2 regions of the Butyrivibrio sp. XB500-5 genome follow, and region 2 is predicted to be linked to the other one. Evidence: riboswitches for the same ligand, from Rfam matches in the RefSeq annotation. Region 2 holds a riboswitch; the other holds the start of a gene.
What was found. Region 2 has a riboswitch for S-adenosylmethionine ahead of D6856_RS02605 (hypothetical protein). Riboswitches for the same ligand answer to the same signal wherever they lie in the genome.

Region 1 (14,878 bases), on a different contig from region 2:
CTTATGACCGTTTCATAGATTTCCTGCATGCTTGGCTTTTCGCAGATTTCTCCGGTTTCAAAAAAGCTTTTGAATTCCCTGAAGATAAAAGGATTGCCCTGAGCGGCTCTTGCTACCATTACGCCGTCGCATCCCGTCTCATCAAACATGCGCTGTGCATCCTGAGGCGTTCTTACATCTCCGTTTCCGATAACAGGGACATTCACAGCCTCTTTTACCTTGGAAATAATCTCCCAGTCAGCTTCTCCTGAATAGTACTGCTCTCTGGTTCTTCCGTGGACGGCTATCGCAGCGGCTCCGCCTTCGGCAGCCGCAAGTGCACATTCTACCGCATTGATACTCGCATCGTTAAAGCCTTTTCTTATCTTAACAGTGACAGGTCTGTCGGAAACTTTGACAAGTGCTGCCACGATCTCTTGGATGAGCTCAGGCTTTTTCATAAGGGCCGAGCCCTCGCCGTTACTTACAACCTTCGGAACAGGGCAGCCCATGTTTACATCAAGTATGTCATAGGGTCTGTCCTTTATCATCTCCACGGCTTCCTGCATGATAGCAGGTTCCGAGCCAAAGAGCTGGAGCGATACGGGATGTTCATCCTCATGGATCTCCATGAGCATGCCCGTGTTTCTGTTCTTGTAGATAATGGCTTTGGCGCTCACCATCTCCATGCACACGAGGCCCGCTCCCATTTCACGGCAAAGCAAACGAAACGGCAGGTCTGATACACCTGCCATGGGTCCCAGTATTATGTTATTTTCAAGGGTTACGTTTCCTATCTGTAACTTTCCGTAGCCTGCCATATGTCTGATTCTCTTTCAAAAAAATTTGCGCATGCCTCTGCGTTTTTTACTCTTCCTCAAGAATGTCCGCAGGATTCTCTCCGCGCACATATATCCTGTAATAAAGGCCGAGCGCCTCGAAAAGATCCTGTCTCTTTCTTCTTACTTCTCCGACAAGAAGTCCGGCCGTGATCTCATCGTATGTGATATCCTCTTCATCCGCGTCGGTCTCAATGCTTATATTTCCGTCCTCTTCAAACACGATCGTAAAGATTCCGCCAGCTTCCTGAGTAAAAAGAACACTGATAATATTGAGCTCTTTCTTTATACTCTCGGGAATCTGCTTGAATATGGGGTTAAAATAGTACTTCTGCTCGTAAGCGTTAGCTCCGCAAAGTACCACTCTTCCATTAGCAACATTCTCGAAAGTACGACCCTTGTTGGTCTTTTGCATCTCGTCTATCTTAAGATCTTCTTTTCCTTCGGAGAACTCGGCGTCAAAATTCTTGCCGCCTTCACCGAATTCTTTATTGTATTCTTCTTCGAATTTATCTGCTCTCATTTTACGTCAAACTCTCCGTTTTCATCTTCTTTTAACTGGGGTTTGTTCTTACTGTTCTTGGCATAAAGGATATTTAATCCCTCAAGGATAAGGTTCGGATCGTAGATGTCGATCTCCTCGGTCTCTGCCGATATAAGTCTTCCGAGGCCTCCCGTCGCAACGACTTTCATATTTGTAAGTCCTGACTCTCTTTTCATCTCGTTGATGATGTACTTGGTCTGACCGATCTGCCCGTACACAAGTCCCGCCTGCATACTTGAGATTGTCTCTTTTGCAAGGATGCTCTTGGGCTTAACGATCTCAACTTCGGGGAGCTTCGCTGTGTCTTCCCAGAGTGCCTTTGCTGAGATTCCGATTCCGGGAGCAACAACTCCCGTAAAGAATTCGCCTTTTTCATTAACCGCAACGTAGGTTGTCGCCGTACCAAAATCTATTACAAGGATCGGTCCGCCGTAAAGCTCATACGCAGCAACCGCGCCAACGATAAGGTCGGGTCCTATCTCTCTTGGATTGTCGGTCACGATCTTAAGTCCCGTCTTGATTCCGGGGCCTACGATATAAGGTTTCTTGCCGATATATTTTGTGATCGCATTGATGAGCGCATGCATGATCTTGGGAACAACGCTTGCGATCATGACGCCGTCTATCTTTTCTTTTACAATACCGTTGCTTGCAAGAAGCTGCAACAGCATGATCCCGAACTCATCCGAAGTACGTGACATCTGTGTCGTCATTCTAAATGAGCCTACGAGCTTATCCTTTGAATAAACTCCAAATGTGATATTCGTATTACCTACATCGATAACAAGAATCATAACTTCCCTCCGTTATTGTCAAAAGAAAAATCGAAGTCCGAACCCCCTTCTTAGATCAAACATATCCATAAATGCCTCGCACAGACACTTCGCCGGCATTTATCTCGGAAATGCTTCCGTCCTCTTTTTCTATTATAAGCGCTCCGCCAATTGTAATGCCCTTGGCTGTGGCTTCGTACTCTCCCGCAGGATCAAGTATTTTTACCGTTTTATCTTTGTTGATGAGCCTCTCTTCATATTCATCTTTTAAAAGAGAAAGATCAAAGCTCTTCATGTATGTATCGAAATTTCCTTCAAAGCGTTTCATGACCGCAGCCACGACCGCGCTTCTGTCAACCTTGTAGCCTGTCTGTGAATAGATCGATCCCGCGATGCCTTTTATATCATCGGGAAAAACAGTCATATTAACGTTGATACCGACTCCAATGACAACGTCGCTGACAGTGTTGTCATTATTCATGTGAAGCTCTGTAAGGATGCCACAGATTTTTTTGCCCGCTATAATAACGTCATTGGGCCATTTGATCTGGGGAAAATCAAGTATGTCTTCATTATCCAGGATAACATCCTCGATTCCCTGCGCAACGGAAAGTCCCATGATAAGCGTCATCATCGAAAGCTTATCGGGAGTTGCATCGGGTCTTACTATGAGGCTCATCGCAACGTTGCTTCCTTCCTGGGTCTCCCAGACTCTTCCTCTGGTGCCCCTTCCGGCGCTCTGTCTGTCGACTATGACAAGTGTTCCGTGCGGCGCACCCTCTTTTGCAAGGAGCGCAGCGTCATCGTTGGTCGAGCCTGTTTCTTCCTTATAAACAAGGTTACAGGCAGCCCACCTCGTGTGTAGCTGCCCTTTTATGTTCTCTGCACTTAGCATAAAAATTATCCTTTGAGTGTTGCGTACATTACTGCCTTGATCGTATGCATACGGTTCTCTGCTTCGTCAAAAACGATAGATCTTTCTGACTCAAATACTTCATTTGTAACTTCCATCTCATCAAGACCGAATTTCTCTTTGATCTCTTTTCCGATGGTTGTGTTGAGATCGTGGAATGAAGGCAGGCAGTGCATGAATACGGCGCCTTCGCCGGCATTGTTCATGACATCCATATTTACCTGATAAGGAGAAAGATCTTTGATTCTCTCCTCCCAAACTTCCTCGGGCTCGCCCATGGATACCCAGATATCGGTTGCGATAACGTCTGCGCCCTTGGTTCCTTCCATGACATCCTCGGTAAACTTAAGTGTAGCGCCTGTCTGCTTAGCGATCTCGTTACATGTATCAATAAGTCCCTGCTCGGGGAAATATTTCTTGTTAGTAACTATCGTAATGTTCATGCCCATCTTGGCAGCTGTAACGATGTAGGAATTACCCATGTTGTATCTTGCATCGCCCATGTATACGAAATTGATTCCCTTGATACGTCCGAAATGCTCTCTGATAGTAAGAAGGTCTGCGAGCATCTGTGTGGGATGGAACTCGTTGGTAAGTCCGTTCCATACCGGCACGCTGCTGTACTTAGCCATTGTCTCAACAATATCCTGCTCGAAACCTCTGTATTCTATTCCGTCGTAGAACCTTGAAAGAACTCTTACTGTATCGGCGATACTCTCTTTTTTACCAATCTGTGAGTCTGTGGGATTAAGGAAAGTTGATCCCATACCAAGGTCTTTGGCGGCTACTTCAAAAGCACATCTGGTACGCGTACTTGTCTTCTCAAAAATAAGTGCTACGTTCTTGCCCTTAAGCTCGTCGTGAAGAATGCCGTTTCTCTTTTTTTCCTTGAGATCTACGGCAACATCCAAAAGATATGTGATCTCTTCGGGTGTGTAATCAAGAAGTTTTAAAAAATCGCGTCCCTTTAAGTTCATAATGTGCTCCTCTGCTTTCGTCTAATAATTACCCATTATTATCACACGGCAAACGCCAATTGTAAACACGGGCAAATTGTAAAAGGGACTGCATCTCTGCAATCCCTTGTAAAATTACCAGAATACGTGTGCTCCGATTACCTGACCTTCTCTGCCGTTGTTCCTTCTAAAGTGAAGTGCTCCTCCGACGGTGGTCTCTCCATTGAGCGCTGCCTGTGCAGCCTGGTAGTTGGTGTCGTAAATATTTCCGGCTGTATATACTCTGTCAACCGTTCCGTTAAGTGCCGGTGTAAACTGTCCCGATGCATAGATAACACCTTGAATGGTGTTGGGATATGCTCCGCTCTTAACTCTGTTCATAACAACAGCTCCGACTGCAACTCTTCCTTCGTAAGGCTGATTACCCGCCTCACACTGAATGAGTGCTGCGAGAAGCTTGAGCTCATCCGCATCTGCGGCAACCGCGCCACGGTTTTCGGTAAGCTTGGCTTTCTTCTTCTCAAGCTCTCTTTGCTTGATGGCTGCCATTGTTTCACCATGGTCGATCTTAAAATCTGTGGTTACACAATCTGCCAAAACATAACCTGTCTCATCGTTGTAATCAACGCTGATCCATCCGTTCCCGAGATCCTCTATCATATCGACAAAGGTCTTTTCTCCGAGAACTCCTAATACTTCAGCATCATCCGATGCTTCCGCTCTGACATTAAGAGCACTGCTCTGACTGGTGACGATCTGCTTTCCTACGTCCTGTGCAAGTGCCTGAGCTTCATCATCAAAAAGAAGATACTCATCCTTGGCCCAACCTATGAGGTCTCCGGACTTAATCTTGGACCAGCCGTCCTTTCTCTCCAAGAGCTTTCCTCCACAGTCCTTATAAAGGACTCCGACTTTACTGCTTTCTTCGTCGGGAGTTTCTCTTATGTTCATTACTTTGCTTACGTTAGCCATAACAAGACTGTGTTCATTACTGTCAGATGATGATGCACTACTTGCGGAAGAAGATGACTTCTCCGAGTTACTACATACTTTAGTCTCTGTTGCATTCTTATCTATCCCAAGTGGCGTAACGGGACTAACGATATTGGATATTCCTGCCGAAACATCCGAATACGGTACTCCTGCTTTCGCTGCGTCTGCAATTATCCCCCGGGAAAAGAAAAGAAATAGGACTAGAGAGCAAATAGTAGCAAGTCTCACTATCGCTAGGGATAACCTTCTAACTTTTTTCATATATTTGCTTCCTATTTAGATACCAAAATTGCCGTAAGTCGATTTTACACCCTCATAATATGTAAAGGCTTACAGCGAAACTTTTTCGTAAGTGATATTAGCAAACATACAATTTTTTGTCAAATTTTGTATTATTTTACAAGCTTCTGCTCTTCTCTATACAAGCCTGAACAGCGTCCATTACTGCGCCTCTGAAGCCCTCATTTTCAAGAACATGAACAGCTTCTATTGTTGTACCTGCAGGTGAACATACCATGTCTTTGAGCTCGCCGGGATGCTTGCCTGTTTCAAGCACCATCTTGGCACTTCCAAGAACCGACTGCGCGGCAAATTCATAAGCCTGCTTTCTGGGCATTCCGCCTTCGACAGCCGCATCTGCCATTGCTTCGATAAAAAGAAATACATATGCGGGTGAAGATCCGCTGACGCCGACAACAACATCCATAAGTGATTCGGGAACTGTATAAGCCTTACCAAAGCTCTCCAAAAGCTCTTTTACAAAATGATAATCATCGTCGCCCACAAGGTCGTTTCTGCAAACCGCAGAGCAGCCTTCAAGTACGAGCGCAGGTGTGTTGGGCATAACTCTGATGAGCTTAACGGGCTTCTCGAATTCGTTCTGAAGCCACTGGATAGTCTTGCCCGCTGCGATGCTGACAACAACTTTGCTGTCATCTACGCTGTCCATAATGTCCGCGATAACCACCTTGAGATACTGAGGTTTAACGGCAAGAATTATGATGTCCGCTTCCTTAGCAACAGCCTCGTTGGAGCTGCGTGTCTGGATACCGTATTTGTTGGCAACCTTAAGGCATGTCTCCTCAGTTGCTGCGGTTCCGATAATCTCGTTGGGACCCATAAGTCCTTTTGCAAGTATTCCTCCGATTATGGCTTTCGCCATGTTTCCAAGTCCGATAAATCCAATTGTCATGGTCTTCATCTCCTCCTCTGTCTTGATGCTTCAAATGTAAGTATAGCTGAAGATGTCGCTGCGTTCATCGACTCTACTTCGCCCTTCATGGGGATGAGTACGTATTCGCTTGCAGCATCGGCAGTCTCTTTGGTCAGACCGTTTCCTTCGTTTCCGATAAGGAATGCGGTAGGCTTAGTATAATCAAATTCGTCGTAGTTCTTTTTACCTTTAAGGTGAGCGGCGTAGGTAGTAATTCCGGCCTGTGCCAGCTCTTTTACCATGTTCGGAAGATCTTCCACATAGATAAAAGGCATCCTGAAAATAGACCCCATCGTAGAGCGAACAACCTTGGGATTGTACATATCGGCGCAGCCCTTACTCAAGATGACGCCCGTAACTCCCGCGCCCTCTGAGCTTCTGAGCATAGTACCGAGGTTCCCCGGATCCTGAATGTTCTCAAGCACGAGCAAAAGAGGCTGTGCGCTGCCCATGTCCTTATTATAACCCTCAAGAACTTCCTCAAGCGTATAGTGATACTGACTTACAACCGCGAGAACGCCTTGCGGTGTCTGCGTTGCAGCCATCTTCTTCATAACTTCGGCTGTGACTGTTTCGGCGCCGTATCTCCAAAGAATCTCTTTGTCGTCCTCGGAAGCTTCATCCGCAAACTTCTCGGTAACGTAAACTTCGCGCACCTGAAGTACCGGCGCTTCCCTCAGCATCTTCATGCCTTCGATGACGAATACGTCGTCTTCGCGCCTTGCCTTATTTTTTTCTATATAACTTACGACCTTGCGAACACGGTCGTTGTTTAGGCTTGTTATCATATGAAATCTCTCTTTAAAACAAAATCAGCGCATTACTGCGCAGTGCCATGATCAAACGTGGCGAGTATTAATAGTATAGCACAAATACTATTCGCGTGATCACTTAAAAACCCCTCACCGGAATCATCCGATAAGGGGCTGTAAGTCTGTATTGTTATTTTGTTCATGCACGCATGTGCGCGGCACTTATATCAAAGAATACGAGCGATCTCGTACATGTACTCGTTGATGTTCTTCTTCATTGCAAGAGCTTCGTCGATATCGTAATCAACGAACTGGCCGTTGCGGTAACCAACTACTCTGTTGGTCTTGCCTGCTGTGATGATGTCAGCTGCGTAGCATCCCATCATTGAAGCATACACACGGTCCTTACATGTCGGGCTACCACCACGCTGCATGTATCCGAGGATAGAAGCTCTTGTCTCAAGACCTGTAGCAGCCTCGATACGACGTGCCATTGATGTTGAATGTCCGATACCCTCGGCATTAACGATGATGTGGTGAGTCTTACCTTTCTTACGGTTATCGATGATGTTGTCGATAATACGCTGCTCGTTGTAGTCATACTTCTCAGGAAGAAGGATGTCGTCAGCACCGTTGGCGATTGAACACCAAAGTGCGATGTATCCTGCGTGACGACCCATAACCTCTACGATACTAACTCTCTCGTGAGATGATGATGTATCACGAATCTTATCTATTGCGCTCATCGCTGTGTTGATGGCTGTGTCAAAACCGATAGTATAATCTGTACATGAAATATCAAGATCGATCGTTCCGGGAATACCTACAGTATTGATGCCCTGCTGTGAAAGCTTCTGAGCTCCGCGGTATGATCCGTCACCACCTATAACGATAACACCGTCAATTCCATGCTTACGGCAAATCTCTGCACCCTTGGCCTGGCCTTCGGGAGTTGTGAATTCCATACAACGAGCTGTTCCAAGGATTGTTCCGCCTCGCTGAATAATATCAGCAACGCTTCTTCTGTCCATATCCTCGATCTCCTCGTTAAGAAGACCCTGATATCCCTTCTTGATACCCTTTACCTTAAGTCCGTTTGCGAGACATTTACGAACAACTGCTCTGATCGCAGCGTTCATTCCGGGAGCATCGCCACCGCTGGTCAATACACCGATTGTTTTGATTTCCTTTGCCATAACTGATTTCCTCGATTCTAATTAACTTAACCTAAAATCATCAAACCTCTTGATTGATAATTTTCAGACATACTCCTTTCCTATATTAGAGCAAATTTTATTAAATTGCAATCAATTAGAAAACGATTTCATAAAAAGTTTTATGTTATAATTTTTCTTGGCAACACAATTCCTTGGCAAAAGAACTTTCTGCAAGGAATGATCATCCTTTAAACGGAGCATTTTATGTCATTTACACACCTTCATGTCCACACGGAATACAGCCTTTTAGACGGTTCCAACAAGATAAAAGAATATGTGAAAAGGTTAAAAGACCTTGGCATGACCGCCGGAGCCATCACGGATCACGGCGTTATGTACGGTGTCATTGACTTCTACAAAGCATGCAAGGAAGCAGGTATCAATCCGATCCTTGGATGTGAGGTTTATGTTGCTCCGGGCTCAAGATTTGATAAAGAGGCCAAGGGAACTGACGACAGATACTATCATCTCGTTCTTTTGGCAGAAAATAACGTTGGATACGCCAATCTCTCCCACATCGTAAGCCGCGGATTTACTGAGGGTTATTACTATAAGCCCCGTGTCGATATGGAGCTTTTGGAAGAGTACCACGAGGGCATCATCGCACTCAGCGCTTGTCTTGCGGGCGAGATTCCAAGGAATATCTTAAGAGGAGACGGCGGCGCGGCAAAAGAAGCTGCTATGCGCCTTGACTCTATCTTCGGTCACGGCAATTTCTTTTTGGAGCTTCAGGATCACGGAATCCCTGCGCAGCGTACCGTAAACAGTTCGCTCATGGCTCTTTCTCAGGAGCTTGATATTCCGCTTGTTGCGACCAACGACTGCCACTACACCTACGAAGACGACGCGGAGGCTCACGATCTCCTTCTTTGCATTCAAACAGGTAAAAAAGTGGATGATGAAGACCGTATGCGCTACGAAGGCGGTCAGTACTACGTCAAGAGCGAAGACGAGATGAGAGCTCTTTTTCCTTATGCTCAGGAAGCTATTGATAATACACAAAAGATCGCGGACAGATGCAATGTTGAGATTGAGTTTGGCGTAACCAAACTCCCTCTCTTCGATGTGCCCGAGGGCTATGATTCATGGACATATCTGTGCAAGCTCTGCGAAGACGGTCTTAATAAGAGATATCCCGACGACGACGGAACTTTGAAAAAGAAACTCGACTACGAGCTTGGCGTTATCAAGCGTATGGGCTACGTAGATTACTTCCTTATAGTATGGGACTATATAAATTACTGCCGCGAAAACGGCATCGCTGTCGGCCCCGGAAGAGGCTCGGCTGCGGGCAGTATCGTCTCATATTGTATGCATATCACCAATATCGATCCTATTAAATACGATCTTCTCTTTGAGCGTTTCCTTAATCCCGAGCGTGTGTCCATGCCCGATATAGACGTGGATTTTGAGTACGAGAGAAGACAGGACGTTATTGATTACGTTACTGAAAAATACGGCGCCGATAAGGTCGTTCAGATCATAACTTTCGGTACGCTTGCCGCAAAAGGTGTTATCCGCGACGTTGCAAGGGTTATGGATCTTCCTTACAGCTACGGCGACCAGATTTCCAAGATGGTCCCGAACGAGCTAAACATCACGCTTGAGCGAGCTCTGGAGCTCAATCCCGAACTTCGCGGTCAGTACGAAAGTGATCCGACTGTTCACAAGCTCATCGATATGTGCAAAAAGCTTGAAGGACTTCCGCGCCACACTTCGATTCACGCGGCCGGAGTTGTTATCTGCAGCGCACCTGCAGAGGATCTTGTTCCCCTCTCACGCTCCGCAGAAGGTAATATCACAACTCAGTTCACGATGACCACCATCGAGGAACTGGGACTTCTTAAGATGGATTTCCTGGGTCTTCGTACCCTTACTGTTATAAAAGACGCAACGAGATTTGCAAACGAATCTCTCGGCGCTAAGCCGGGCGATCCCAATTTCATCGACATAGACAAAATCGATTACAACGACCCCAAGACTCTTGCCCTTATAGGAAGCGGCAAGTGCGACGGTATATTCCAGCTTGAGTCGGGCGGTATGCAGGCCTTCATGAAAGAGCTTAAGCCGCAGTCTCTTGAAGACATCATCGCGGGAATTTCTCTTTATCGTCCGGGTCCGATGGATTTCATCCCGAAGTATATCAAGGGTAAAAATGACGCTGGCTCCATCACATACTTAACTCCCGAACTTGAACCGATACTTAATCCTACCTACGGCTGTATCGTCTATCAGGAGCAGGTTATGCAGATAGTTCAGCAGCTCGGCGGCTACACGCTTGGTCGTGCCGACCTTGTTCGCCGTGCGATGAGTAAAAAGAAACAGCACGTCATGGAAGTAGAAAGAGCTAACTTCGTAAACGGAAACTCCGAAGAGAATGTTCCGGGATGCGCATCAAAAGGCATCTCCGCAGATGTTGCAAACGCGATCTACGATTCCATGATGGACTTTGCTAAGTATGCGTTTAACAAATCACATGCCGCTTGCTACGCCGTTGTCGCGCTTCAGACCGCTTGGCTTAAGTGCTACTATCCCGTTGAGTTCATGGCAGCGCTCATGACTTCCGTAATAGACAATCCGGGCAAAGTTTCGGGTTATATTTTAAGTTGCAGGAACATGAACATCACTCTGCTTCCGCCTGATATCAACGAAGGATTCGACGGATTCTCAGTTGCGGAGATTAATGCGGAAGGCGATGATTCTTCAGCTTCCGGCGCAGTTGCCACAACCGCTCCCGGCAAGAAGAAGGCTATCCGCTACGCACTTACCGCAATCAAAGGCATCGGTCGTCCCGTTATCGCTTCTATCGTAAGAGAAAGAGAGCAGCGCGGAACGTTTAAGAACATCAACGACTTCCTTACAAGAATGCAGGGTAAGGACAGTGAAGTTAATAAAAGAGCCATCGAAAGCTTTATCAAAGCCGGTGCTTTCGACTGCTTCGAAGGAACCAGAAAGCAGCTCATCACCGTCTACTCGCAGATCATGGACAACATCCATTCAAGCGGCAAAGCCTCTATGGCCGGCCAGATATCTCTTTTTGATATAGTCGGAGAATCCGATAAAAAACAGTACGAGATTCCTCTTCCAAACGTCGGAGAATTCCCTCGCGAACTCCTTCTTGAATTTGAGAAAGAGGTGCTCGGAATCTACATCTCGGGACATCCTCTTGAGGAATATGTCGGACTTTGGAAAAAGAAAACAACCAATCAGACCACCGACTTCTATCTTGATGACGAAACGGGAGAGCCTAAGGTAAGAGATAACGAGACCGCCACAATAGGTGGAATCATCAGTGATAAAAAGATCAAGTACACCAAGAACGATCAGGTTATGGCATTCATCACTCTTGAAGATCTTGTCGGAACAGTTGAAGTAATCGTCTTCCCAAAGACTTACGAAGCCAACGCAGCAAGGCTTAACGCCGATGCAAAGGTATTTATCGAGGGCCGCATATCAGTTGAAGACGACCGCGACGCCAAGCTTATCGCATCAAAGATTACTCTTTTTGATGAAGTTCCAAGAACGCTTTGGATCAGATTCGATAACATGGCAGCCTATGAACAAGGCATGCCGGTGCTTAATGAACTAATCAAGGGCAATGAAGGACGCGACGAGATTGCTATATATCTCAAAGACACCAAGCAGATCAAAAAGCTTGGAAGAGGCTACAACGTAAAGGCTGACGATGTCCTGCTGCCCAAGCTTTCAGATGCTTTTGGAAAAGAAAATGTGCAAGTAGTCTGATCTCTGATCACCAAAATATGCGCAATACCGTTAATCGACACGTAAACCTGCTTTTCTTGCAAAAATACATGTCTGGCAAATGCCACACAACCACCGAAAAAGCACGCACATCCATTCGCTTGCTGGTCTTGTGCAACCAAAAACGGCATTGAGAGATTTATTCTTTCTCTCAATGCCGTTATTTTTACTTACCGTAAATCAATTAGTGATGAGCTTTAGCTGATGCATTCCGCATTACTGTACAGCGGCCTTGAGCTCGTCAACCTTGTTGGTCTGCTCCCAAGGAAGGTTAAGGTCGTTACGTCCGAAGTGGCCGTAAGCTGCTGTTCCCTTGTAGATAGGACGACGAAGGTCGAGCATCTTGATGATACCAGCGGGACGAAGGTCAAATACCTTACGAACTGCCTCTGTAAGCTTCTCATCAGAAACCTTACCTGTTCCGAATGTATCTACAAGAATTGATGTAGGCTGTGCTACACCGATAGCGTATGAAAGCTGGATCTCAGCCTTGTCTGCAAGACCTGCTGCAACGATGTTCTTAGCAACGTATCTTGCTGCGTAAGCTGCTGAACGGTCAACCTTGGTGCAATCCTTACCTGAGAATGCTCCGCCGCCGTGACGAGCTGCTCCGCCGTATGTGTCAACGATGATCTTACGTCCTGTAAGTCCTGCGTCACCCTGAGGTCCGCCGATTACGAAACGTCCTGTAGGATTGATGAAGATCTTTGTGTTTGCATCAACCATCTTAGGATCAACGATAGCGTCGATAACGTACTTTCTGATATCTTCGTGGATCTGCTCCTGTGTAACCTTCTCATCATGCTGAGTTGAGATTACGATAGCTTCAAGACGGAAAGGCTTTCCGTTCTCATCATACTCAACAGAAACCTGGCTCTTACCGTCTGCTCTGAGGTAAGCAAGAGTTCCGTTCTTTCTAACCTCTGTGAGCTTCTTTGTAAGCTTATGAGCAAGGCTGATAGCGTAAGGCATGTACTCTTCTGTCTCGTTTGTAGCATAACCGAACATCATACCCTGGTCGCCGGCACCGATTGCCTCAAGCTGCTCATCTGTCATCTGATTCTCTCTTGCCTCGAGCGCCTTATCAACACCCATAGCGATATCAGCTGATTGCTGGTCAAGAGCTACAAGAACAGCACATGTGTTGCCGTCGAAGCCCTTAGCTGAATCGTCGTATCCGATCTCTTTGATTGTCTCTCTTGCGATCTTAGCGTAATCAACGTGAGCCTTGGTTGTGATCTCACCTGTGATGAGAACGAAACCTGTACAAGTTGCTGTCTCGCAAGCTACACGGCTCATAGGATCCTCTGCCATGCAAGCATCAAGGATCGCGTCTGAAATGTTATCGCAGATCTTATCGGGATGTCCCTCTGTTACTGATTCGGATGTAAAAATAAACTTATCCATTATGTTTCCTTTCTCGCGCACTCTAACGCATGAAAAAACCGCTTGTTGCGTGCACAAACAAGCGGAACTGATTGATTTTCAGATCCTCTTATTGCTCGTAGTCCGTAATCGGAATTGCACGCTCAGGTTGGCACCTTCCTCATATCGAGGGGTTGCCGTGGCTTCATAGGTCCTATGTACCTCCACCACTCTGAATAAGAGAACTTCGTATATAATTATGGAATCTATCGTTTGGATTAGATTCGTTTATGATAATACATTATAAGATTAATAAAAGCAATAGTTCTTTTGATAATCTTTTTCTAAAGTACCTAATAAGAAAAAATTATCACTTCGGGCGTCTGTATTATTTCCAGTCATGCCCCCACACTTTATCGCAGAGATCTACGCAATATTGCATGGTAAAAGAGCTGTCTTGAAGTTTTATCTCATTCTCTTTTGCCAGGTCCTCGGAATATTCCGAAAGCGGATAAACGGTAACTCCGTGTTCCTTGCTGCTCTCGTGACACACAACCGCTTCAACCTCGTGATCTTTGATGACCGCTTCGCCGGATGCATTCTTGGTAATCGTAACCTTGGCCATTCCTCCGACGCTTCTGTTTGAAACGCCTTTACCCGTCGACGATGTCCAGCTCACGAAGTTTCCGAGCGAGTAATAAACAAGCATGTCTCCGCCGCCGTGATTATTGGTTATCCCAGTGTTCTCATCCTCAATCATCTCTACAGGTTCAATAACATGAGGATGCGCGCCTATAACGAGATCCGCTCCGCCTTCTCTGAAAATACCTGTCCAGTAGTCCTGATACGCATCGGTTCCAAGATTGTACTCTGTTCCCCAGTGCGGTATCACAAGCGTGAAATCAGCATTTTCTTCCGCATACTTAAGGTCTTTTTCCACCTTATCTTTTTCAAGCATATCTACAGCATGAGGCATATCCTTGGGAAAAGCTATTCCGTTGGTTCCGTAGGAATAATTAAGGATCGCGATCTTAATGCCGTTTTTCTCGATGATATCTATATTTTCATATTCATACTCAAAGCCGTTAAGCCCGACAACTTTTATCTGCGGATAGCGCTGCTTCCAGAATTCGTAGCAGTTGATGATGCCTTTTTTGCCCATATCAAGCGAGTGATTCGTCGCATGACAAACCACATCAACTCCCGCTGCCACAAGCGCATCGCCGGCTTCATACGGCGCATTAAACATCGGATATCCGGACACACCAAGCTCCTTACCGCCAATGATAACTTCCTGATTTACAATGGCTACATCAGCCGCTTGCATCTCAGGCTTAACGTGCTCGAAAATAAAGTCATAGTTGTAATTGCCCTCGGCATCCTTAGCCACGCGCTGAACAGGCTCATGAAGAAGAATGTCTCCAACCATGAGTAGGGTCACATCAGAAGATTGCTCTTTCTGCAAAGTCGTAGAATCTTCTTTTGGCGACGATGCCAGTGATGCTTCGGCCGAAGCGACCTCCACCGATGCAGCTCGCGCGGATGCGGCGGAGTCACCTGATATATCTGCCG
Region 2 (14,878 bases):
GTATTGGTAACAGGAGGATCTGGTTCAGGTAAGACCAGGTTCTTTTTAATTCCTAACCTTTTGCAGATGCATTCAAGCTATGTAGTAACTGATCCTAAGGGAGATGTGGTCATCAATACAGGCAAGACCCTGCTCCATCATGGATATAAGGTGAAAATCTTCAACACCATCAATTTTGGTAAGAGCATGCACTACAATCCATTTGCCTACATCCGCTGCGATAATGACATCCTAAAGCTTGTGAACACCCTTATCGCAAATACAAAAGGCGATGGCAAGGCAGGGGATGAGTTCTGGCAAAAAGCCGAGACTCTTTTGTACTGCGCACTCATTGGATATATCCATTATGAAGCTCCCGAAGAAGAGCAGAACTTTAACACCCTCCTTGAGTTCCTGAACGCATCGGAAGTCAGAGAAGATGACGAAGACTACGAGAATCCGGTAGATATGATGTTTAATGAGCTTGAGAAAAAGAATCCCAAGCACTTTGCGGTAAGACAGTACAAGAAGTACAAGCTGGCAGCCGGGAAAACAGCTAAGTCCATCCTTGTCAGCTGTGGTGCCCGCCTTGCGCCATTTGATCTTGATCAGGTGCGAGAGATCACCATGTATGATGAGCTTGAGCTCGATACCCTGGGAGATAGGAAGACAGCTCTTTTTCTTGTAATGAGTGATACGGACCCGACCTTCAACTTCCTGATATCCATGATTTATAGCCAGCTTTTCAACCTGCTGTGCGATAAAGCCTACAACGTCTATAAGGGAAGACTTCCGGTTCATGTGCGCTGCCTTATCGATGAGACAGCCAATATCGGCCAGATTCCTAATCTGGAGAAGCTTGTAGCCACCATCCGAAGTCGTGAGATCAGCGCATGTCTCTTCCTTCAGGCTAAGTCCCAGCTTAAGGCAATCTATAAGGACAACGCCGATACCATAATCGGCAATATGGATTCACAGATCTTTCTTGGCGGCACAGAGCCTACCACGTTAAAAGACCTGTCTCAGGCTCTGGGAAAAGAGACTATCGATATGTATTCCACAGGCGAAAGCCGCGGCAACAATCCTTCATACTCCATGAACTACCAAAAGAGCGGCAAGGATCTCATGACAATAGACGAGCTTGCAGTCATGGATGGCGACAAGTGCATCTTGCAGCTTCGCGGTGTACGACCATTTTTGTCGGACAAATATGATATAACCCAGCACCCACTGTATAAGGAGACTGGCGAGTATGATGACAGGAATAAGCTCGATATTGAGAAGTTTGTGCATCAGACTTTCAAGGTGAAAAGTGGAGAGATGTTTGATGTGATGAGGCTTTAAATCATTTTATGCACCTCTTCTTACATGAAATAAGATATAATAAAATGTGCGGGGAGGTGCTTATTTACTGCATCTTTGCTAGATGGATTATCTGCTGGAGGATATATGCTAAATGGGTGAATTGGAAGAGTTATATTTTCAAAAAGAGAACGAAAAAATAGTAAGAAATGAATTGGGGAAGGGGCAATGGATACAGGTATCTGGTAAAAAAATTATTAATCATGCAGATGCTACTTTTTGGTGCGGATTAGTTAAAGTGGATAAGGTAGATACTGTATTTCGTGATGTTGGATGGGATATTGATAATAGAATTGGTTATCCAGGCTTTCTATATGACGAAGGTGATGATTCACAGTATTATAAAAATTGCAACGAGGATGAAGGTAAGGAAGCTTTATTATATGAACGAGACTATTATGGGATTAAACCATCCACTATAGAAGTGGCAGAGGAATTTAGACTTATCAATAACCTTTATTATGAAGAAAATGATAAGTCTTACTATTCTATAAAAGAAGATGGACAATGTGATCAGGCTGTAAGAATCGAAGGGAATGCAGTTTTTATCAAATTGAATTATCTTATGCGATATATTGCAGCAAAACAGATGGCATTAGTTCTTTTCTTTGATATACGTTTTGAAGTGAAAGGTAGTCTAGAAGAAAATGGGTTAAAAGAGTTTTATGGTAAAGATATCAAAGAAAAAAATATATTTTATTCTATTAATGGTGGAGAACTATCTTTCCCAAGGAAGTCTTTTAGTCGTTTGCTTGGTAAAAAAGTATTTATGCCACGAGACAAAAAAACATGTGGTTACTGGCCTTTTGAAAAAGAAAGAAAATATGTTGATTATATAATTGGTTCAGATGAGTACGGTGAACCAATTACTTTTAATTCGAATCCTGACAAACTTGGAAATTACTTTGGAGGGAATCCGACAGCACCACATTATTTAACACCTGTCTTTTTTAAGAAAGATGTATTACACAAGTATATGTCAGAACCTTCAAGATTTACGATTAAAGATGGATATTTATCATGTGGTTATTTGTGGGGGCTGAGCATTGATGTAGACCATAAGGATTATGTAATGGTATATTTGGGAGATTTGGGGAGAGATTTGCCGGAATGCGAGCAGGATCATTGGAAAAGTTATAATGTTCTGACAGACGAAAAAATAAGTAAATCAAGTTTTATGAGAGATTTTATGAATGTAGCATCATCACCAGAGATTGCTGATGTAAAGTTTAGAAATAAATATAAGTCTCTAAATGATAAGTGGGAAAAAGAGCTTGACTGGCCGCTTTTCAATCCTTTAGCTGACGGAGATGAATATAATCTCGAAAATATAAGGATTCCACTAAGTCAAAGTCAGGAAGAGTTTGATCAGCAGGTACTAGCATTAAATAAGACCCTGGTAGATTCATTAAATGAGAAAAAAATAGGAAAAGATATTACTCTTCAAGATGGCATGAAAGGAATTTCAAAATTGGAAGAATGGTTGCGAAATAAGAATTGTAATGGCTTTGAAAAGCATATTTCATTTTTAAGAGATTTACAGGAACTAAGATCTGCAGGTACAGGACATAGAAAAGGTAAGGGATATATAAAAATATCAGAGAAATTTGGATTATCAGACACTGATAAAAAATCGGATTTTGAAGGGATTTTAAAGGAAGCGATAGCTTTTCTTGATTATATGGAATCGATTTTAGAAAGTATTGCTTGATACCTGATTATATATTACATAGGCCAGTACTTATGGTGCCAAGAAAGTGCTGGTCTATTAAAAACAAAGGGTAAAATCTTTGTAAACAATATCCATACCATATTGAATTTGACATTGCATGATGTTATATTCAAGACAAATAAGAAACCTATGAAGAGTGCGCGAGGGACAAGCCCTATGACCGCACGACAACCTGCCACAAATATTGGTGGTAAGGTGCCAAAGCTTGATCGATGGGTGTGGACTATTTCGTAGTTAGGACTCATCGAGACGATGGGTCTTTTTTGTTGGATTTCCAACGGGAAAGATGTCTTTAGCTGCCCTCTTTATAGTAGATAAGGAGAAGAGAATATGAGTAATGAAAGGAAACTTAAGGAAGGCGCAGCGACATTCTATATTTATGACAAAGAATTGCATCATAAAGATGATGACCCGTTTATTGTTTGGCTAAAATCTGAAGGTTTTAAAGCAGAGTACTTTGGCCATGGGAATGTTGATAATGCAATTTATGTAAATATCAATTCAAAAGTATACACATGGGGAATGGCTGGAGTTAGTTTGAGCGCTGTTGTTGGAAATCATGCAATACACATCGATGAGTTTAAGAAAATCTATGAGATTTTTAAGAAATACAGTGGATTTACTTTCTCAATCTACACTGAGGAAGACCAGAGAGCATATGATGATTATATGGCTCAAATACCTATTCTTAAAGAACAAGCAGAAAAGTCCAGAAAAGAGTATTTTTCTAAAAATCCAACTTACGAAGAATGGTGCCATGATGTGGCTTGTAAAATTATGGAAGATGAGTGGTATAGCCAGTATACTTCAATGGAAAAAATATATGATGACATGAAGGACAAGTTTATAGAAAGCGAATTAAGATTTGATTTTAGTGAAAAAAAACTACCAGCTGAAATTGCATGCGAATGGTGGATCATAACGTTTTGAATTCTTACATAGACCAGTACCCTGGGGACGCCCAGACAGTGCTGGTCTATTTCTATGCCCAAAATCATATGCGCAGTGATGGGGCACGAAACTATCAATCACATTTTAAAAGAAAGGGAAATTCGGAGGCTCGCGCTTCCGGATGAAGGTATGACGAATGAAGGTATTTAGTCGGATCAAGGATTTAATAATGAAGGTGAGAAGGAGGCTTGCGAGGAACCGAAAAGGTAACAGTATGGAATTTTTCCAGAGTTCAATTCAGGTACTTGAAACACTCGTAGTCGCACTTGGTGCAGGTCTTGGAGCATGGGGCGTTGTTAACCTCCTTGAGGGGTATGGCAACGACAATCCGGGCGCAAAGTCACAGGGAATGAAGCAGCTCATGGCTGGCGGTGGAGTATGTCTTCTCGGCACACAGCTCATTCCTCTTCTCGCAGGATTGTTCTAAGAACCGCGTTTACGGGCAGTAGGAGCCCAGACCGTGCAAGAACAATTGCACAGTCTGACCTCCCCGAGCTGGCAAGAACAAGTTGCCAGCTCAGAACCGCCCGCAAACTACAACCAAGTTAAGGAGATCATCACATGGAAAGAATTTTCGAGCAGATGACCTCTTGGATTAAGGGATGGATTGTTGATGCGCTGATGGTGCTGCTTGAAGGCATGTTTGACAGTATCAACGATCAGGTTGGACAGGTAGCAAGCGATGTAGCTACGAGCCCGGCGAGTTTTACGCCGGGCGTATTCGACCTGATGAAGCAGGTATCCAATAACGCGATCATGCCAATAGCAGGAATGGTCCTGACGTTCATTGCCTGCTACGAGCTGATACAGCTGGTCATCGCCCACAACAATCTGGCAAACTTTGAAACCTGGATATTCTTCAAATGGATATTCAAGACCTGTATAGCAGTAATGCTCATCACAAACTGCTTTGATATCACAATGGCGATATTTGACGTTGCAGGGAATGTCATCACCAACAGCGGAGGCATTATCCAAAGTTCCACCGCAGTAAACGGATCGCAACTTGAGACCCTACGCGAGACCTTAGAAGCAATGGACATCGGAGGACTTCTTTCAATGTTTGGAGAGATCTTCCTCATAAACATCGGAATCAAGATCATGTCCATGATGGTATTCCTCGTTATCTATGGCCGAATGATTGAGATTTATCTCATGATCAGCCTTGCGCCGCTTCCATTTTCAACCTTTGGCAACAAGGAGCAGAGCATGGTGGGACAGAACTACGTAAAGAGCCTTGTAGCCCTTGGCTTTCAGGGATTCCTTATTCTCATATGCGTAGGTATCTATGCCGTGCTGATCCAGAACGTCACAATCTCAGATGATGTCGTAGGCTCTTTGTGGGGAATCATGGGTTACAACATTCTGCTAGTGTTTGCTCTGTTCAAGACAGGCACCTTATCCAAGAGAATTTTTTCAGCACAATAAGGAAGGATGATTATGGCAATAAGAGTAAATGTGCCAAGAGATTTATCCAGGGTAAAAGAGAAGGTGGCATTCAATCTCACCAAAAGGCAGCTCCTATGCTTTTCGCTCGCCGGAATGATTGGACTTCCCACCTTTTTTCTTGTTAAAAGCGTATCTGAAAACGTAAGCTGCGCCACATTTATCATGATGGCTGTCATGATGCCAATGTTTTTCATGGCCATGTATGAGAAAAATGGGGAGAGCATAGAGCGCATAATTCAACACGCTATTGATTGGAAAAAGAGAAAAAGAAACCCCGATGAGGATAAGTATTCATGGCAGATGTTTAAGAACGGTATCTGCAGAGCAGATGAAAACTTCTATTCGAAGACCATGAGCTTTTCAGATATCAATTACAAGCTTGCTACCGATGAGGATCAGCAGGCTATTTTTGACAATTGGAGGAAGTTCCTTAACTTCTTCGACAGCTCAGTTTCCTTTGAGCTTACCTTTGTGAACGTAACCAAGGATGAAGCCAAGTTCTACGAGACAATCCGTATCAAGGAAAGAGACGATGGCTTTGATGATGTAAGGGCTGAGTATTCAGAGATGCTAAACAGGCAGCTTGAAAAAGGTAACAACGGCCTTGAGAAATCCAAGTACATTACCTTTGGCATAAACGCAAAGTCCATCAAGGATGCCAAGCCAAGACTAAGAGCCATAGAAAGCGACATCCTAAATAACTTCAAAAAGCTCGATGTAAAAGCAAAGCCCCTTAATGGAAAAGAGCGTATCGACCTTATCAGGGAGATACAGCGCCTTGGCGGCGAAACAAACGACCCGCTGAAATACCCAACCAAGAACACCATACGCACCAAGACAAGGTATGCGACAATTTCAGCCTTTTCCTATGATGCACCAACCATGGAAGACAGATTCCTTATGGAGCTTCAAAACTCAGATTCATCTCAGGTCATCAGCATCCACCTGCAGTCCATCAACCAGAACGACGCTATCAAGAGGGTAAAAAGAACTATAACCAGCATCGATTCTACCAAGATCGACGAGCAGAAAAAGGCTGTTCGTTCCGGCTATGACATGGATCTGATCCCGGGAGACCTTGTGACCTATGGAAAAGACGCAAACTCATTCCTTCAGGACTTGCAGGATCAGAACGAGCGAATGTTCAAGATGACATTCCTTATCATGAACACCGCAGGCTCCCAGATAGAGCTTAAGAACAACTATCTGCAATCATCAAGCATGGCCCAGCAGTTTAACTGCGACACCTTCAAGCTGGACTATCGCCAGGAACAGGCCCTAATGACCTGCCTTCCACTTGCCAAGGACTGGATCAACGTAGACAGAAGCCTTACCACAAGCTCTGTAGGCATCTTCATTCCATTTACAACCCAGGAACTCATGCAGACAGGCGAAGAAGCTCTTTACTACGGCCTTAACGCCTTATCTCAGAACATCATCATGGCAGACAGAAAGAGCCTCTCTAACCCTAACGGCATGATCCTTGGTAAGCCTGGCTTTGGTAAGTCATTCTCAGCAAAGAGAGAAATGAGTAACGTAATTCTCTCCACAGATGATGACATCATGATCTGTGACCCTGAGCAGGAGTACTCGGCACTGGTTAAGAAGTTCAACGGTCAGGTTATTCATATCAGTCAGAAATCCAAGCAGTACATCAATCCTATGGATATCAACGAGAACTATTCAGATGGCGACGATCCGGTATCCCTGAAGGCTGAGTTTATCTTATCCCTCTTTGAGCTCATCATGGATGGCAAGGGAGGTCTCGGTCCTGTGGAGAAGACCGTTATCGACCGCTGCATCCATAAGATCTACGAGAAGTACTTCAAGGAACCTATACCGGAGAACATGCCAATCCTTGCTGACCTCTACAACGCACTTATGGATCAGGAAGAAAAAGAAGCTACAGAAGTGGCAACAGCCCTTGAAATCTATGTATTTGGTTCCCTAAATGTTTTCAACAACCATACCAACGTAGATATCAATAACAGAATCGTCTGCTATGACATCAAGGATCTTGGTAAGCAGCTCAAAAAGCTAGGTATGCTCATAGTTCAGGATCAGGTCTGGGGCCGCGTTACCGCAAACAGAAGCGTTGGTAAGGCTACCCGCTACTACATGGACGAGTTCCACCTGCTCCTTCGTGATAAGCAGACAGCCAGCTACAGCGCAGAGATTTATAAGCGTTTCCGTAAGTGGGGCGGCATACCCACAGCCATAACTCAGAACGTAAAAGACCTTCTGGAGTCATCAGAGGTCGAGAACATTTTCGAGAACTGCGAATTTATCTACATGCTCAATCAGGCACCGGGAGACAGAGCAATCCTTGCCAAAAAGCTAGGCATCAGTAAGTATCAGCTTTCCTATGTTGAAAAAGCTGAGCAGGGCGAAGGACTTCTTGTATTCGGAAGCCTTATTTTGCCATTTAAGGATCAGTTCCCTGAAGACCTTGAACTTTACAAGATCATGACCACTAAGCCAAAGGAGGTTGCTGCCTGGCAGAAAGGAGTATAATCGTGAGCTTTAACCAGGATGAAAACATTGGCGGACAGGCCCTTGAAGAAGGCGCAAAAGCAGCTGGAGAAACAAGCCGCGAGATGCAAAAGCATTATCAGCGCCAGCAGATAAGGAAAGGTTATTACAAGAAGGATACCGACAACCCTTATGTAAAGAGCTTCTCCGACAAGATGAAAGAAGCAGCAGAAGGCGCCAGGGATGCTGCTAAGGAGACAATAAGACGCATAGTAGATCTGATCAAAGAGCACCCTGTGGTGCTTATTTTAATTGTGGTTGCGCTCCTGTGCTTCTACCTGATGCACTTTCTTATAAGCGGCTTTGAAGTGATGATATCCAGTATGGGAGATACGACACTTTCAGCCACATATACAGCCTACGACGAGGATATAACCGGCGTAGATGCTGATTATGTGAAGCTGGAAAAAGAGCTGCAAAAGACCATAGAAAGAACGGAAGAAGACTTCCCTGAGTTTGATGAGTACGAATACAACCTTGATGAGATAGGCCATAACCCGTATGAGCTTGCATCCTACCTCACAGTCAAGTACGAGGACTATAAGCGCAAGCAGATGAAGAACGTGGTAAAAGACCTTTTCAACGAGCAGTACGACCTTTCCTACAGTAGCCGCATAGAAACAAGATCCCGCACTGTCACTAAAACAGAAACAGTACGTGTTACAAACGGCGACGGGTCAGTAACGGAAGAAGAAATCGAGTATGAAACGACAGAATACTATCAGGTCAAGATCCTCACAGTAACTCTTGTTAATAAGAGCCTTGGAGCAGTCATTGAATCCAAAGGTCTTAGCGAGGATGACATGGCAAGGTATGAAGTCCTTCTTGCTACTCAGGGCAATAAGTCCTATCTCTTTGATGATGTCTACGCAGATTATGAAGATCCTGACGATTATCACCCTGCCACAGATGCAATGTCCAATGAGAGATTCGCAGCCATGATAGCAGAAGGTGAGAAGTACCTGGGACGAGCCTATGTATGGGGAGGTTCAAGCCCTTCAAGCGGCTTTGACTGTAGCGGATTTGTCTGCTGGGTTCTGAACCACAGCGGCTGGAATGTTGGCAGGACGACAGCCAACGGCCTTAAAAACATGTGCACTGTGGTTTCACCTGGAGAGGCACGACCTGGAGATCTCATATTCTTCCAAGGAACCTACGCTACCAACGGAGCAAGTCACGTTGGCATCTACGTAGGTAACGGAATGATGCTTCACTGCGGAAATCCAATACAGTACACGTCCATAAACACACGTTACTGGAAAGAACATTTTTATTGTTTTGGTAGATTGCCGTAAAAGGAGAGAAACATGCTTGAAAGGTTAGAAAAGTACAAACAAGAGCTTGAAAAGGCAAGAGGTAAAAGAGCTGAATGGGATGCCAAGGTCAAAGCTCTTGAAAAGAAGGTTTCCGAAGAAGAAAAGACAACCATCCATGAGATGGTAAAAGCAGCAGACCTGTCCCCGGAACAGTTATCAAGACTCATTGCCTATTCCAAAAGTCACATACCGGGAGATATGCCGGTAGAGGAAATAATAAAAGAGGGTGCAGACACAGTCCCTGCATCTCATATAAACGATTTAGAGGAGGTTACAGAAGATGAAGAATAAACTAAGGCTCCTTGCCATATCTGTTGCACTTATGACCTGCGCTATGCCCCTTACAGTAAGTGCCAACGTCCCTGACAACGTAGATACCACAGTAATTGATGAAGAGGAAGAAGATCCCACTCCCCTTACACCTGAAGGAAACATGACCCTTGTTGATGACATAGTAAGCAGCGACAATCACAGCAAGGAGTTTTTGACAGTAACTACCAGGAACGGAAATATCTTTTATATCATCGTAGACCGCGATAACAATACGGGAGTTAATAACGTCCATTTCCTCAATCAGGTAGATGAAAGAGACCTTCTGGATGTTCTAAGCGATGAGGATAAAGAGGCACTGGAAGCTTCCCTTGGAAGTAAGGTTGAAACTCCTGTAGAACCCGTTGTAGAGCCTACCCCTGTAGAGCCCGAACCGGAAGAGCCTGTCAAAAAGTCAGGGCCCAATCCTATCCTTGGACTGATCATAGTCCTTGGTCTTGCAGGCGTAGCAGGATTTTATTTCTACAGTAATTCTGAGAGCTTCAAGAAAAAGAAAAGCGGCGAAGATCCTGACAGCGCCTATGCTGATGATTATATTGATATCCCTGAAGAAGATGAGAAGGAGGAAGAGTAATGGAGCAGATGATATTTGATAAGGAGGCGGCAGTTCGCCGCTTTCAGGCATTTAGTAAAAAAATGGATACCATGGTAAAAGAGCAGGTGAAAAAGCCATCTGTTCTAAAGAAGCTTGATGAATACAAGCAGATGTAGGAGGCGTTTATGGATGGACTCGATATTGCTGAAAAAAGATTAGCCAAGGAAGAAGAGCTTTCAAAGGTAGAAGAAAATATATTAGAGGAGCATACGATCTTTTCAAAAAAGAACCATCTAAAGGCAGTAGAGGATGCCATAGAAGGTAACGACAATAACTTCGACGGCATTATCAATAACATGCCAGAGGATGCACCAGCTGAGACTACCATTAAGAAAGCCAAGGAGTATGAAAAACTCATAGAGAAAAAAGCTGAGGTGGTGAAAGTTGCAAAATCGCACAAACAAGATCTCGGTGAGATTGTCAGATGATGAGCTGACCCGCATGAAAGCCAAGATGGAAGAAGCCGGTATCACAAACATGAGTAAGTACATGCGTAAGATGCTGCTTGATGGCTACTGCGTAAGAGTTGATACCACGGATATTAAAGAGATGGTATATCTTATCCGCATGTGTTCCAACAACCTTAATCAGTATGCCAGGAAAGCAAACGGTCTTGGCGTTATCCATGAAGCAGATATCAAGGACCTGCAGCACAGGTTTGAAGATATCTGGGAAGGCATGAGAACGATCCTTAAAAAGTTTGCTGCCATCAGATAACCATCAAAGAGCCATCAACTTTCCATAAACAAAAAGAGGCATCCTTGCATTTTGTTTTTACTGGAAATAGACTTAAGGCAAAAGATGGATGAAGGAGGTTTGACATGTGGATTATGAGATTTCTTTTAAAGATAATAGTGTTACCATTACTGCTAGTGGTCGACGTACTGACACTCATTACGAAGGCTTCTATATTCGTTGGATGCTATGTCGCTGGTTTTGCTGTGTGGCTGTGTGGTATCTGCTGTGTTCTTTCAATCGTATTTAAGATGATCCCATGCGCAATCTTCTTTGGGGCAATTCTTATAGCGATGTTTATATGTCTGTTCGCAGCAGCCAATATCCAGCTTCTCCTAGAGTCAGCTCACGGAGTTCTCAAAAGAGTATAAAAACTAAATAATTGGTAAATGTCTAAAGGGCAGTTTTTCCAAAACGGAAGAGCTGTCCTTTTTCTATGTCCAAAAGAAAGGAGGAACCCATGGCAGCTACAAGGCTTATGGCTCTTCATATCGTCCGGGGCAGGAGCCTTTCTTCGAGCTTAAAGGAGCGAATGGATTATACAGAAAATGATCTTAAGACAGAAGAGAAAAAGTATATTTCCACCTATGGCTGCGATATCGAAACCGCTGATGAAGAGTTCTTGCTATCTCACCAGCAGTACCACAGTAAGGTCAGGGATATCAGAAAAAAAGAGATAATCGCATACCAGATCAGGCAGTCCTTTAAGCCGGGAGAGATTACGCCGGATAAAGCAAATGAGATAGGATACGAGCTTGCCATGAGGTTCACCAAAGGAAAATACGCATTCACGGTCTGCACTCATACTGATAAAGCTCATATCCATAATCACATCATATTCAATGCAATCTCCATGGATGGGAAAAAGAAATTCCGTAATTTCTACTTTTCAGGAATCGCCGTAAGGAGAATCTCAGATATTCTCTGCGCGGAAAATGGCTTATCTATCATAAAGCCTGCCCCATATGCAGAGAGGAAAAGTCATGGAAGATATTCAAGAAAAGGCCATTTCTATGATAAGAGGCTTGAGTTTCTTAAGGATATTGAAGCAAAGCTCCATGAAGGAAAGGGCAAAGGTTATGTGACCTGGGCTAGGCGCTTTAATGCAAAACAGATGGCAAAGACAATTCTCTTTTTGCAGGATCACAAGATTGAATCTTACGAGCAGCTAAAAGAAATCACAGATGAGCGAAGTGGGAAGCTGCAAAAGCTAAAGGATTCCATGAAGGAGAAAGAAGCTCTTTTGTCAGAAAACAAAAAGCGGCAGCAGGCCATAATCGATTATTCCAAGAACAGAAGCATATTTGAATCCTACAAGAAGAGCGGCTACAGTAAGAAGTTTTACGCTGAGCATGAGTCTGAGCTTCTTATCTATAAGGCAGCAGAGGAAGTCTATAAGTCAGTGCCAAAAGGACAGAAGCTCAACATGCAAAAGCTCCGTGATGAATATGGCTGCATTCTTGAAGATAAGAAAAAAGAGTTTTTGGAATATGCTCAGCTTAACAAAGATATGCATGAGTATATGATCGCGAAGAAAAATCTAGAAATGCTATACCAGCAGAATGCAGAGAAAAACGAAAAAGAGGGTCGTGATAAACGTACCCGAAACTCACATTCAGAGAATGTGTTGTAAGAGCCGCAAAACGCGTTTGTCGGACAAACGCACTGCTCGCCACAACGAAGGCCCTCAGAGAAGTGCCAAAAAAATCAGGAGGATTAAAACCTATGAAAGTTAGTGTTAAAGCAAATAAGCTTGAAGCCAGTTCAAATAATGTGCAGGGACTTTGCACAGTTACCTTTGGAGATGCCTTTGCAGTTAAAAACATCTCCATCGTGGAAAGTAAGAAAGGTGGCAATTTTGTCTCTATGCCAAGCTTCAAAACCAAAACAGTTGATGAGGAAGGAAATCCGATTTTCAAGGACATCGCATTTCCTATAACCAAGGAGTTTCGTGAGAAGCTTTTTGCCAAGATTATGGAAAGCTACGAGTCCGGCGAAGCGGTAGAGTTTGAATGGGAATAATGGGGAGAGACTGCTATGGGAAAAAGAAAGACACCTGAAGAGATACCACTTATGAAGAGCGAGCTGGTGGCTGAAGCTTTTACAATTCTGATGGAAGCCTACACCAAGATGATAGGTCGCTGCGCCTCAGGTCAGAAGATGACCATCACCATGAAAAGCTACAACCGCTATATCAGATTTTCAGGATTCCGCGAGTACTTCGACATCTGCCTCTACAAAAGCGGCGATATCGATATCAAGATGGATGAGTATTGCCACGACAAGTACGTAGAGAGAATCTTCGAATTCACAGAGAACAGATCAGAACAGAATGCGTTCCTCGACAAACTGCGAAATGGTCTGGCTGAAGAAATCATGGAAGTAGCAACTTGTAAGCTGGTGGATTATCACTCCTTTATGGATATGCTGCATGGGGAGTGGAAGTTTACGGATGCGCATAATTATTTTAAGAATGAGATAATGGGATAGTAGAACAGCCTGTGAGGTCTAGATGGCTTCACAGGCTGATTTTTTACTGTAATTTAAGCAATTCTTTTATTTTGTCTTTGGTTGAATCATCTGCAACGCTGTATGCTTCTATAACTTTATATTCATCATCCGTAACTCGTATGCTCTTTTTGAGCCCGTTCTTACGTACTTCAGCATCGATTTCATAAACTGTCATAGAAGGGTTAATATCAGCATTCAGTAACTCCTGCTTGCTCCATTTTGCCATTTTCTCTAGTTGAGTTGAACTATAATCTTTAAAGTTGTAGTCTAGCTCAAATTCTTTTGTATGAGTATTGAAAATGAAAAAATGCCTGGCAATAGTTCTCATTACTTGAACATTTCCATGTTTATATCCAAGAACTCCTTCAGCAAATTCATCTATATTTTGGTAGCCAGAAAAACCACAGTCAAATTCTTTTAGAAGATCAATCATTATGAAATCTGGTATGAAATCAAGCACATTATGAGGGCTGGCATTTATGGCTATTAAACTATCTTTTCTGGCTTCATAATCCTTTAAAGAAGCAACAATTCCGTTACGTTTCAGAATGTCCTTCATATTTTTTGTTAATTCTCTTTCATTGCTCATAAGGCCCCCCTCATATACATGATATATGCGATATTTTAACATAACTGAGAGTTGTGCGAGGATATAGAGTCAGATCTTGGTCAGATCTTTTTGAATGAAATGCTTGTTTTTTTATTGTTAATTGGTGCGAACGCGAGATTTTTAGAGTGCTTGTTAAGCATTTATGGTATAATATAAAAGACGCGTAATAGGCTCTGTTGAGCCGTTTTAAAAGGTTAGAGGAACAATTTATGGCAGTATCTTATAAGAAGCTTTTTAAACTGATGATCGATAAGGATATGAAACGTAAAGATCTGATCAAAAAGACTGGCTTAAGCTATGCGACAATTACCAAACTTGAGAAGGGTGAAAATGTGCAGATGGAAGTATTGGAGAGAATCTGCAAAGAGTTTAAATGTCAACTAAATGATATAGCTGAGATTATTTTTTGATATGAAGTCCGATTTTTAGGACACATGATTGGCTAGAATAATAGTTGTAAAAGAATATTCTTTGAAAATAGTGAGGATACCTTCATGGTAGAAAATGAGATTAAATATGCTCCTGGAATGCGAATTATAGTTCGCGGCGAAGAGTGGATGGTTAAAAAAGTTGAGAGGAACAGTTTAGGAAATCAGACCTTGCATGTTATAGGTCTTTCTCAGCTTGTAAAAGATTATGAGTCAATGTTCCTGGTGGATGTTGAAGATGATATAGAGATTGTTGACCCGGCTAAAGTTACACTTGTGCCAGATGATTCTGCGTTCTTCAGAAAGTCTAAGGTTTATATCGAGAGTCAGTGGAGAAGTAAGATTCCT

Region 1: linked by a shared signal. The riboswitch ahead of metK (methionine adenosyltransferase) and the one ahead of D6856_RS02605 (hypothetical protein) in region 2 are both predicted to bind S-adenosylmethionine.

The regions. Positions count from the first base shown of each region.
Region 1 is NZ_RAIS01000008.1:52,435-67,312, forward strand. Features, by position in the region: gene dusB (tRNA dihydrouridine synthase DusB) at 1-800, opposite strand, end outside; gene D6856_RS13525 (DUF6145 family protein) at 847-1,341, opposite strand; gene D6856_RS13530 (type III pantothenate kinase) at 1,338-2,156, opposite strand; gene D6856_RS13535 (biotin--[acetyl-CoA-carboxylase] ligase) at 2,212-3,030, opposite strand; gene argF (ornithine carbamoyltransferase) at 3,036-4,025, opposite strand; gene D6856_RS13545 (cell wall hydrolase) at 4,140-5,258, opposite strand; gene proC (pyrroline-5-carboxylate reductase) at 5,395-6,189, opposite strand; gene D6856_RS13555 (TrmH family RNA methyltransferase) at 6,195-6,998, opposite strand; gene pfkA (6-phosphofructokinase) at 7,190-8,158, opposite strand; gene D6856_RS13565 (DNA polymerase III subunit alpha) at 8,384-11,923, shown strand; gene metK (methionine adenosyltransferase) at 12,158-13,348, opposite strand; SAM riboswitch class I at 13,434-13,549, opposite strand; gene D6856_RS13575 (CapA family protein) at 13,695-14,735, opposite strand; gene D6856_RS15225 (hypothetical protein) at 14,734-14,878, shown strand, end outside.
Region 2 is NZ_RAIS01000001.1:560,926-575,803, reverse strand. Features, by position in the region: gene D6856_RS02615 (VirD4-like conjugal transfer protein, CD1115 family) at 1-1,323, shown strand, start outside; gene D6856_RS02610 (hypothetical protein) at 1,436-3,052, shown strand; SAM riboswitch class I at 3,198-3,292, shown strand; gene D6856_RS02605 (hypothetical protein) at 3,404-4,003, shown strand; gene D6856_RS02600 (Maff2 family mobile element protein) at 4,239-4,451, shown strand; gene D6856_RS02595 (VirB6/TrbL-like conjugal transfer protein, CD1112 family) at 4,586-5,452, shown strand; gene D6856_RS02590 (VirB4-like conjugal transfer ATPase, CD1110 family) at 5,465-7,987, shown strand; gene D6856_RS02585 (C40 family peptidase) at 7,990-9,300, shown strand; gene D6856_RS02580 (DUF4315 family protein) at 9,313-9,612, shown strand; gene D6856_RS02575 (CD1107 family mobile element protein) at 9,602-10,225, shown strand; gene D6856_RS15125 (hypothetical protein) at 10,225-10,362, shown strand; gene D6856_RS02570 (DUF4316 domain-containing protein) at 10,372-10,674, shown strand; gene D6856_RS02565 (plasmid mobilization protein) at 10,631-10,963, shown strand; gene D6856_RS02560 (hypothetical protein) at 11,068-11,352, shown strand; gene D6856_RS02555 (relaxase/mobilization nuclease domain-containing protein) at 11,442-12,614, shown strand; gene D6856_RS02550 (SpoVG family protein) at 12,707-13,003, shown strand; gene D6856_RS02545 (hypothetical protein) at 13,019-13,471, shown strand; gene D6856_RS02540 (hypothetical protein) at 13,515-14,081, opposite strand; gene D6856_RS02535 (helix-turn-helix domain-containing protein) at 14,312-14,512, shown strand; gene D6856_RS02530 (DEAD/DEAH box helicase) at 14,597-14,878, shown strand, end outside.